One region of the Streptomyces umbrinus genome, then DNA from elsewhere that is predicted to be linked to it. Evidence: riboswitches for the same ligand, from Rfam matches in the RefSeq annotation. Region 1 holds a riboswitch; each other region holds the start of a gene.
The links. Region 1 has a riboswitch for cyclic di-AMP ahead of QF035_RS15580 (M23 family metallopeptidase). Riboswitches for the same ligand answer to the same signal wherever they lie in the genome.

Region 1 (2,192 bases):
TGTGGCCCGCCCAGGTGCTCGGCACGTACTGCCTCGGCGGCACCCTCACCTCGCGCCTGGACCGCGTCCTGCGCGAGGAAAAGGGATACACCTACGGTGTGCGGGCGTTCGGCCAGGTGCTGCGCTCCGCGCCGGACGGGACGGGCGCCGCGATGCTCGCCATCAGCGGCTCCGTGGACACCCCGAACACCGGCCCGGCGCTCGACGACCTCTGGAAGGTGCTGCGCACCCTCGCGGCCGAGGGACTCACCGACGCCGAGCGCGACATCGCCGTGCAGAACCTCGTGGGCGTGGCGCCGCTGAAGTACGAGACGGCCGCCGCCGTCGCGGGCACCCTCGCCGACCAGGTCGAGCAGTACCTGCCGGACGACTTCCAGGCGACGCTGTACCAACAGCTCGCCGCGACGGGCACCGTGGAGGCCACCGCGGCCGCCGTGAGCGCCTTCCCGGTGGACCGTCTGGTGACCGTCCTCGTCGGTGACGCCGCGCAGATCGAGGAGCCGGTCCGGGCCCTCGGAATCGGCGAAGTCAGCGTCGTGACAGCGGAGTAGAACGCGGAGCGGAACAGGGTCGTTCCACGGAGAACCCAGGTGACCGAAGAGTCGCCTGGGTTCTCCTTTTGCCCGGACTTCAGCACCCGAACTGCGGGTTGTCCGTATTGATAGGGAGGTTGCCTGTCTGCCCTGTGGCATGCGCTACAAAACCCTTGATCCGTTTGTTGATTGAAAGACGCCCCGCTTAGCGTCGGTCCGGCTGTTCGTCAGGCAGTGCGCCGCGCCCGCGGCACCGGACAGTCATCGCCGAGTCCCCGTACGGCGCGAGCCAGGGGAGCCGGGGACCCATACGTAGTCCCTGGGGTGAATCGGACGCCCTTCCCGAAGGGGGTCCGTAGGAGACCTTCCTGCTCCGAACCCGTCAGCTAACCCGGTAGGCGAGAAGGAAGGAAAGGACCAGCCACTTCATGGCGTTCACTCGCGCCGCCGGGAAGCACCGTCGTCCCAGCCGTATGAAGCGCACGACCAACCGGACCGTCGGCGTCGCCGCACTCGCCACCACCGGTGTGGTCGGCACCCTGGCTGCTCCCGCACTCGCCGCCGAGAGCCCGGCCGAGCAGACCCTGACCCAGGCGATCACCATCGGCGACTCGGTCGCCGACCAGATCGACGCCCAGGCCGCCGCCCAGCAGCAGGCCGCCGACGAGACCGCCGCCCGCGAGAAGGCCGAGGCCGCCGCCAAGGAGCGGGCCAAGGAAGCCGCGGAGAAGGCCAAGAAGGAGCGCGAGGTCAAGGCCCGCGCCGCCCGTGCGGCCGAGCGCGAGCGCCTGCTGAAGTCGTACACCGCGCCCATCTCCGGCTCGTACGTCTCCACCGGCTACAAGGCCGGCGGCGCCGTCTGGTCCTCCGGCAGCCACACCGGTATCGACTTCCACGCCGCGAGCGGCACCGCCGTGCACGCGGTGGGCGCCGGCACCGTCGTCGAGGCCGGCTGGGGCGGCTCGTACGGCAACGAGGTCGTCATCAAGATGAACGACGGCACCTACACGCAGTACGGGCACATGTCGTCCCTCGGTGTCTCGGTCGGCCAGACGGTCACCCCGGGCCAGCAGATAGGCCTCTCCGGGGCGACCGGCAACGTCACCGGGGCGCACCTGCACTTCGAGGCGCGGACGAGCGCGGAGTACGGCTCGGACATCGACCCGATCGCGTATCTCCGCCAGCACGGCGTGAACGTCTGACGGTCGGAGACCGCCCTCCCACGCGGCAGCCTTCCCACGCAACGGCCCGCCCGCGCGGACACCTCTCCCGAAGGCCCCGGCTCACCGAGCCGGGGCCTTCGCGCGGTTCTGATCACTTCCTGACGGCTTCTCGGCCACTTCCCGGCCGACTTTGCACCGGACGACTGCCTGTTCAGAAGCCAGGTGTGTCCAAAAAATATCCACGGATTCCGGTCCGCCATCGGAATTTCCCGCTCTCTGCAATAGAGTCACCGAACAAGCGTCAATCGACCGCGTTTCGCGGGGGTTAAGGCGGAGGTCCGGTCATGCGTATTCCCGCGCACTCGGTATGCACGGCGATCCGTGACGACATCGTCGCGGGTGTCTACGAGCGCGGCAGCCGGCTCACCGAAGAACTGCTCGCGCGCCGGTATGGCGTCTCGCGGGTCCCCGTGCGGGAGGCCCTGCGCACGCTGGA
Region 2 (2,192 bases), 1.3 Mb from region 1:
AACAGCCTGTTCGGCCTGGTGGGCGGGCTCACCACGGCGAACATCTTCATCGCGGTGCTCTGGACCTGACTCGCGGTGCTCTGGACCCGAGCGGAAACAGGCTCCTGTTTCCGCTCAGGTCGGCGAAAAGCACCTCACGCCGGGCGCACCACGCTGTGGATCGGCATGTAGTAGATCGACTCCTCGCGGACGTACGCCCCCGGCTTGGGCGCGTGGATCATCATGCCGTCGCCGATGTAGATGCCGACGTGGCTGATGTCGTCGTAGAAGAAGACCAGGTCACCGGGCTGGGCGCTGTTCACGGAGACCGTCGTGCCGGCGTTGACCTGGTCCCAGGTGGTGCGCGGGAGGGTGACGCCGGCGGCCTTCCAGGCGGCCTGGGTGAGGCCGGAGCAGTCGTACGAGCCGGGGCCGCTCGCGCCCCAGACGTACGGTTTGCCGACCTGGGCGCGGGCGAAGGCGAGCGCCTTGTCGGCCTTGGCGGTGGCGGAGCCGGACCCGGAGGTCCCCGAGGCGCTCCCGGAGCCCGTGGAGGTCCCGGTGCCCTGTGCCGCCTCCTGGCGCCGCCGCTCGGCGTCGGCCGCCTGCTGCCGGGCCAGCTCGTCCGCCTTGCGCTGGGCCTCTTCCTGCTTCTGCCGCTCGATCGCGGCGAGCCGCGCCTTCTCCTCGGTGGTCAGCTTCGAGAGGAGGTCGCGCGCCGTGGCGAGCTTCCGCTGGACGTCCGCCTTGGACGTCTTCAGCGACCTCTGCGTCCTGGTGAGCGTCTCCAGGCTCTCGGACGCCTCCTGCCGCTTCTCCGTCGTGGCGGTCTGCTGCGTCACGTAGTCGTCGACGGACTGCTTCTGGCGGCTGGTGAGCCGGTCCATCAGCTGGGTCTGGTCGAAGTAGTCCTGCGGGTTGTCCGCGAGGAGGAGGGAGGCGGTGTCGGGGGCGGCGGCCCCGGTGCGGTACTGCGCGGCGGCGAACGTACCGAGCTCCTCGCGCGCGTCGTTGAGTTTCTCCGTGCGCTGCGCCACGTCGTCGAGCAGGGTGTCGACGCGCTTCTTCTGCTTGGTGGTCTTCTCCTTGGCCGCGTTGTACTTCTCGCTGGCCGTCTCCGCCTGGCGGTAGAGGTCGTCGACCTTCTTCTCGATTTCCTCGAGGCTCGGCCTGGGCTCCTCGGAGGGGGACGCGTTCGCCGTCTGGGAGAGGAGGGCCACCGAGGTCAGGGCCGCGGTGGCGAGGGCCGGAGTCCGTATGCCCATGGGGCTGGGGGGCCGGGACCTGCGGTGTGGCGCCACGAGGGCGTCTCCTTCCGTCGTCCGCCTACCGAGTTAGCTGTCGGGTTCGGGCGGGTGCTCCGGAAGGTTTGCCCTACGGCCCGTTTCCCCGAAGGGAGTTGGACCGATTCACCCCAAGGTCGGTGGGTCCTCGGTTCCGTCGGCCACGAGGGCCTGCCGGACTCGGCGGAGGTCGCTCGGCCCGGCGTGTTCGCCGGTGCGGGTCGTGCGGCCCACATAAAAGTTAGCTAATTCCTGTGGCCCCTGTGAAGTTTGATGCGCGATATGCCCGATACATTTTCGTGACCTTAGCTTTGAGTCCCGCCCTCCCGGGCCAATTCGGAGGGGTGTGGGCCGAGTTGTCCACTCGATGAAGTCCGGCCCGCTGGAGTGCCCCTTTGGGCAGTGCCCTTTAGGGGCGCGGGGAACTGCGCGACAAGCCACAACGAACCCGCACCCGCGATCCGGCCCCCAGGGACTTCCAGCAAAGTCGCAGGCCGACCGCCTGATCGCGGACCGCTACAAGCCCCCACCGGAGGGTGACAGGACCCGAGGCGAGCAGCCACGGAAGCCCGCACCCGCGCGGAGCGAGCCCGCGGAGTTTCAAGGGTGGCGGCACGCTGTCAGTGGGGGCGCCTAGACTCGGAGAGCGATGAGCAGCCTCTTTGATGACAGCTTCCTGGCGGACCTCAAGCCCTCGCGGGCCCACGAGGAGGAGCCCCCGCCGCCGCCCGAGGACGAGGCGTCGGAGTCGGAGCCCGTTCCGGACGATTTGTTCGGCGGCCGCTTCGACGTGCCGCCGAGCCGGGACGGCTACTACCGCGACGGCGCGCCCAGGCCGCACGTGGACCCGGCCGCGCTCCTGGACGGGCTGAACGAGAACCAGCGCGCGGCGGTGGTCCACCACGGCTCGCCGCTGCTCATCGTGGCCGG
Region 3 (2,192 bases), 2.2 Mb from region 1:
GTGCTCGCCGTCGGCATCAACCGGCTCGTGGGACGCGGCAACGCACGCCTCGCCACCGCCCGCGAGATCGCGGAGGCCGCCCAGCGGGCCGTACTGCCCGAACCGGCCGCGCGGATCGGTGGTCTCGAGATCGCGGCACGGTACGAGGCCGCGCAGGAGGGTGCGTTCATCGGGGGCGATCTGTACGCCGTGCAGGACACCCCGCACGGTGTACGGCTCCTCGTGGGCGACGTACGGGGCAAGGGCATGGGAGCGGTCGCCGTCGTCGCCGTACTCATCGGTGCCTTCCGGGAGGCCGCCGAGCAGGAGGCGAGCCTGGAGGCGGTCGCCCAGCGGCTGGAGCGGGCACTCGCGCGCGAAGGCGTCCGGCGGGACATCATCGCGGTCCTCGAGGACTTCACCACCGCCGTGCTCGCCGAGATCCCGCACGGCACCCCGGTCGTACGCCTCGTGAACCGCGGCCACCCCGGGCCACTCCTGCTGCACGGCGACGGAGAGGTACGTACGCTCGCCGCGCCTGAGCCGGCCCTGCCGCTCGGGACCGGGGAGTTGGGGGCCTGGCCCGACCGCGCGCAGGAGGAGGCGTTCCCGGGCGGGGCCATGCTGCTCTTCCACACGGACGGGCTGTCCGAGGCGCGGGACCGGCGAGACGTCTTCTACGACCCGGCGCGGCGGCTGTCCGGGCGGGTCTTCCCCGGGCCCGACGCGTTGCTCGCCGCGGTACTGGACGACGTCCTGCGGCACACCGGGGGCGGGGCGACCGACGACATGGCACTGCTCGCGGTGCGGCGGCCGTGAGGGTGCGGTCGTGGTGATTGCGTGACGGTCATGAGTGCGGCGGCCGTGAGATGCGTCGCTCTTTCGGCGGCCTTTATCACCGTTCGTAGTCGAACAGCATCCCTCCGCACAGCATCTGACGCATCATCAACAGGGCTCCCGTTCCTGAATGTCGATCAACTCGCCCGATTTACCCCGCTCGTGACCTGTTAGTCCAGGCCAAGAGCCGTAACGATCATCAGGAACAGCTTGGAATCCGGTGCCCGGGTCTATTAACGTTCGATAACGCAGCGCGGTCGTCCCAGCCGTCACAAGAGTCGGCTCCGTGCGCACGCGCCGAATCCCGCAAGGGAACCGGGGAACCACCACTTGGGGTGAATCGCTCGTCTTCGCGGTGTAGCGCACCGCGGTTGACGCGCGTAGGAGACCTTCCTGCTCCGAACCCGTCAGCTAACCCGGTAGGCGAGAAGGAAGGAAAGGAGTGCGCCTACGTGGCGTCCAACCGGTCTGCCCTCACACCCTCGTTCGTTCCGGATGAGTTGACGGGTGAGTCCTCGGGCGAGAAGAAGCCCGACACATTCGCCTACGGCGCTCGTAAGGACGAGGAGACGTGGGAGGTCTGGAATCCCAGCGCGGAGACCGTCCTTCCCGTCCGCGGCCGGCACCGCGTCGCCAAGCAGCGCGGCGGCGGACTCGCCCGTAGCTCGACCGTTCTGGGCGTCGGCGTCATAGCCGCCGTCGGTGCGGGTGGCATGGCCAGCGCGCAGACCGGCAAGCCCCCGGTGTCGATCTCGATCCCCGACCTGCCGAACGTCGGCTCGCCGTTCTCGGACGACGACGCCCCCGAGGGCTCCAGCACCCCGATCACCGCCGTCGGCCTCACCACCGCCGACGCCGAGCAGGGCAACTCGGACGCGGGCGAGGCCCTGCGCGCCCGCATCATGCTCCAGGCCGAGCAGCAGCAGGACCAGGTGGACCGCGAGGCCCAGGAGGCCGCCGAGGCCGCCGCCGCGAAGAAGGCCGCCACGCTGGCCGCCAAGGAGCGGGACGCCGCCGAGGCCAAGGTCGCCGCCGCCAAGAAGAAGGCGGACCAGGAGGCCAAGGAGAAGGCCGAGGCCGCGCGCCTCGCCGAGCTCGCCAAGCAGTTCACGCTCCCCACCTCCTCGTACACGATCACCTCGACCTTCGGGCAGTCCGGTGCGCTGTGGTCGTCCGGTCAGCACACGGGTCTGGACTTCGCCGCTCCCACGGGTACCCCGATCAAGGCCGTTCACAGCGGCACGATCAAGGAAGCCGGCTGGAACGGGTCGTACGGCTACCGCACGGTCCTCGAACTCGATGACGGTACGGAGATCTGGTACGCGCACCAGTCGTCGATCGGCGTCAGCGTCGGGCAGAAGGTGAACACCGGCGAC
Region 4 (2,192 bases), 3.4 Mb from region 1:
TATGTGGGGCCCGAAGACATAAGGGAGGCCGTCCTAAGGGAGGCCGTCCGGCGCGGCGGAGGTGGCGCCCGGATCCGGACCCCGGCCGACCTCGACGCCTTCCTGTCCGCCCGCCCCGCCGACGAACTCGACGAGCCGTTCACCTTCGTCGTCGACGCCTCCGTGACCCTGCGCCTGGCCCCACGCCGCTCCGAGCACGTGGCATGCGCGGAAGGGGAACCGGTACGCGCCGCCGGGGAGTTGGGCTTCGCACAGACCTCCTCCGGCTGGGCGGTCACGTACGCGAGCAACCAGTCCACCGGCTACTGCCCCGACCCCGAATCGTGGCGGTCGCTCGCGGCGGCCCTCACCCGCGCGGGCATCTCCCACTCCGGCGCCCACACCAGCGGCTACACCCACCCGATCACCTACCGCCGCTGCCCGTCCTGCGCCGAGTGGAACTCCGTACAGGACGCCCATTTCGTCTGTGCCCTCTGCGACGCCGACCTCCCGGCCGACCACCGCACCGGCCCGACGGACCTCGCGCTCCTCGCCGACGAGGAGGGCAACTCGGTCAGGATCACGGTCCTCGGCCGGCACCCACTCATGACGGCGGGGCTCGCGGCCGAGATCGTCGTGGAGACGCCTTTTGTCAGCGGCCGCCTCGAACTCGCTCTGTGGCGCCGCCGACTTGAGACCTGGGGGCACGCTCTGGACGCCGCATTCGACCGCGGCGAGGACATCGCATGGATGACGGTGGAGCGAGGACCGTCGATTTCCGTTCGGCTCACGGGAGAACGGGATTGCCCCGAGGTGATCGTGGAGGACGACACGATTTCCATGGCCACCGTGTGCGTTCCCGTCGATCTTCCCCGGAACTGGATCGACAGCCACCGGCAGAAACTGCGTGACGTACTGACTCTCTGGAACCCAGAAGGCTGACCCTCTGGAACCCTGAAGAGCAGTGAGAACGTTTCTGGACAAGTAGTCCCTTATGCCGACTGGGCGGACATCCAGACCCCGCCCGACTTGCCCGTATTAGACACATCACGCACCTAATTCCCCACCTGCGCACGTGAATTGGGTCACGTCCGCTCCGGATGGCCACTTTGCCAAGCCGGTCGATTCACCTTTGCGCAAAGCAAGTTGAACTTCGCCTTCCGAATGGATCAAGAATTCCCATCTGCCCTGAACAGGCAAATGACATCTCCATGTGAATTCTGGGCTTGTTCACGGCATGTGCTCTCGCATACGTTCACGTCACTCCGGATGGACCGCCTAATCCTGCCGCCGCCCGGAGATCCCAACCACCCATTCACTCGCGTACGGCAGGAGCGGGGGACCCAGGTAAGCCGCCGGTCCGGATTCCGGAACGGCTCGGGGTGAAGCCGCGTGCAGCATGCGGCCGGGCAGCTCCCGCCCGAACCCGACAGCTCACCTCGCAGGCGTCGGAGAGGAAACGCGCCATGGCCGCACGAGGCAAGCACCGCCGCCCCAGAATGAACACCCTCACGCGCGGCATCATCGCCGCGGGAACCGGCGGAGCCGCGCTCGCGCTCCCCATCGTGGGCGCGACCGGCGCCCAGGCCGCACAGCCGGCGCAGGCCGCCCAGGTCGCACCGGCCGCGGTCCCGCAGGTCTCGCTCGTCACGTACAAGGTGGTCGCGGGCGACACCCTGACCAAGATCGCCAAGAAGCACTCCACGAGCGGCGGCTGGCAGAACCTGTACAAGGCCAACCGCGCGGTCATCGGCGACGACCCGGCGGTCATCCGCCCCGGCCTCAAGCTGACAGTCGGTACGAAAAATGTCCAAACCTCGACAAAGACGGCCACTGCGACCAAGGCGTCCACCGCGTCCGCCGTCACCCCCGCCGCCGCGAAGACGTACACCAACGACCTCGACGGCTGGATCAGGGAGTCGCTGGACATCATGGCCCAGCAGGGCATCCCGGGGTCGTACGACGGCATCTACCGCAACATCATGCGCGAGTCGTCGGGCAACCCGCAGGCCATGAACAACTGGGACTCCAACGCCGCGGCCGGTACGCCGTCGAAGGGGCTCCTCCAGACCATCGACCCGACCTTCAACGCCTACCACGTGGCCGGCACCTCGATGGACCCCTTCGACCCGGTCGCCAACATCACGGCGGCGTGCAACTACGCCGCCGCGAGGTACGGCTCGATCGACAACGTCTTCGGGGCCTACTGAGCG

Region 2: it holds a riboswitch for cyclic di-AMP, as region 1 does, so the genes downstream of both, QF035_RS21240 (C40 family peptidase) here and QF035_RS15580 (M23 family metallopeptidase) in region 1, are expected to answer to the same signal.
Region 3: it holds a riboswitch for cyclic di-AMP, as region 1 does, so the genes downstream of both, QF035_RS25180 (M23 family metallopeptidase) here and QF035_RS15580 (M23 family metallopeptidase) in region 1, are expected to answer to the same signal.
Region 4: it holds a riboswitch for cyclic di-AMP, as region 1 does, so the genes downstream of both, QF035_RS30670 (LysM peptidoglycan-binding domain-containing protein) here and QF035_RS15580 (M23 family metallopeptidase) in region 1, are expected to answer to the same signal.

Annotation. Positions count from the first base shown of each region.
Region 1 covers NZ_JAUSZI010000002.1:3,548,286-3,550,477, reverse strand. The annotation lists gene QF035_RS15585 (M16 family metallopeptidase) at 1-551, shown strand, start outside; cyclic di-AMP (ydaO/yuaA leader) riboswitch at 789-949, shown strand; gene QF035_RS15580 (M23 family metallopeptidase) at 962-1,735, shown strand; gene QF035_RS15575 (GntR family transcriptional regulator) at 2,041-2,192, shown strand, end outside.
Region 2 covers NZ_JAUSZI010000002.1:4,876,382-4,878,573, reverse strand. The annotation lists gene QF035_RS21245 (hypothetical protein) at 1-69, shown strand, start outside; gene QF035_RS21240 (C40 family peptidase) at 135-1,280, opposite strand; cyclic di-AMP (ydaO/yuaA leader) riboswitch at 1,288-1,458, opposite strand; gene pcrA (DNA helicase PcrA) at 1,912-2,192, shown strand, end outside.
Region 3 covers NZ_JAUSZI010000002.1:5,771,202-5,773,393, reverse strand. The annotation lists gene QF035_RS25185 (PP2C family protein-serine/threonine phosphatase) at 1-798, shown strand, start outside; cyclic di-AMP (ydaO/yuaA leader) riboswitch at 1,102-1,257, shown strand; gene QF035_RS25180 (M23 family metallopeptidase) at 1,269-2,192, shown strand, end outside.
Region 4 covers NZ_JAUSZI010000002.1:6,940,054-6,942,245, reverse strand. The annotation lists gene QF035_RS30675 (DUF5959 family protein) at 1-921, shown strand, start outside; cyclic di-AMP (ydaO/yuaA leader) riboswitch at 1,278-1,442, shown strand; gene QF035_RS30670 (LysM peptidoglycan-binding domain-containing protein) at 1,446-2,189, shown strand.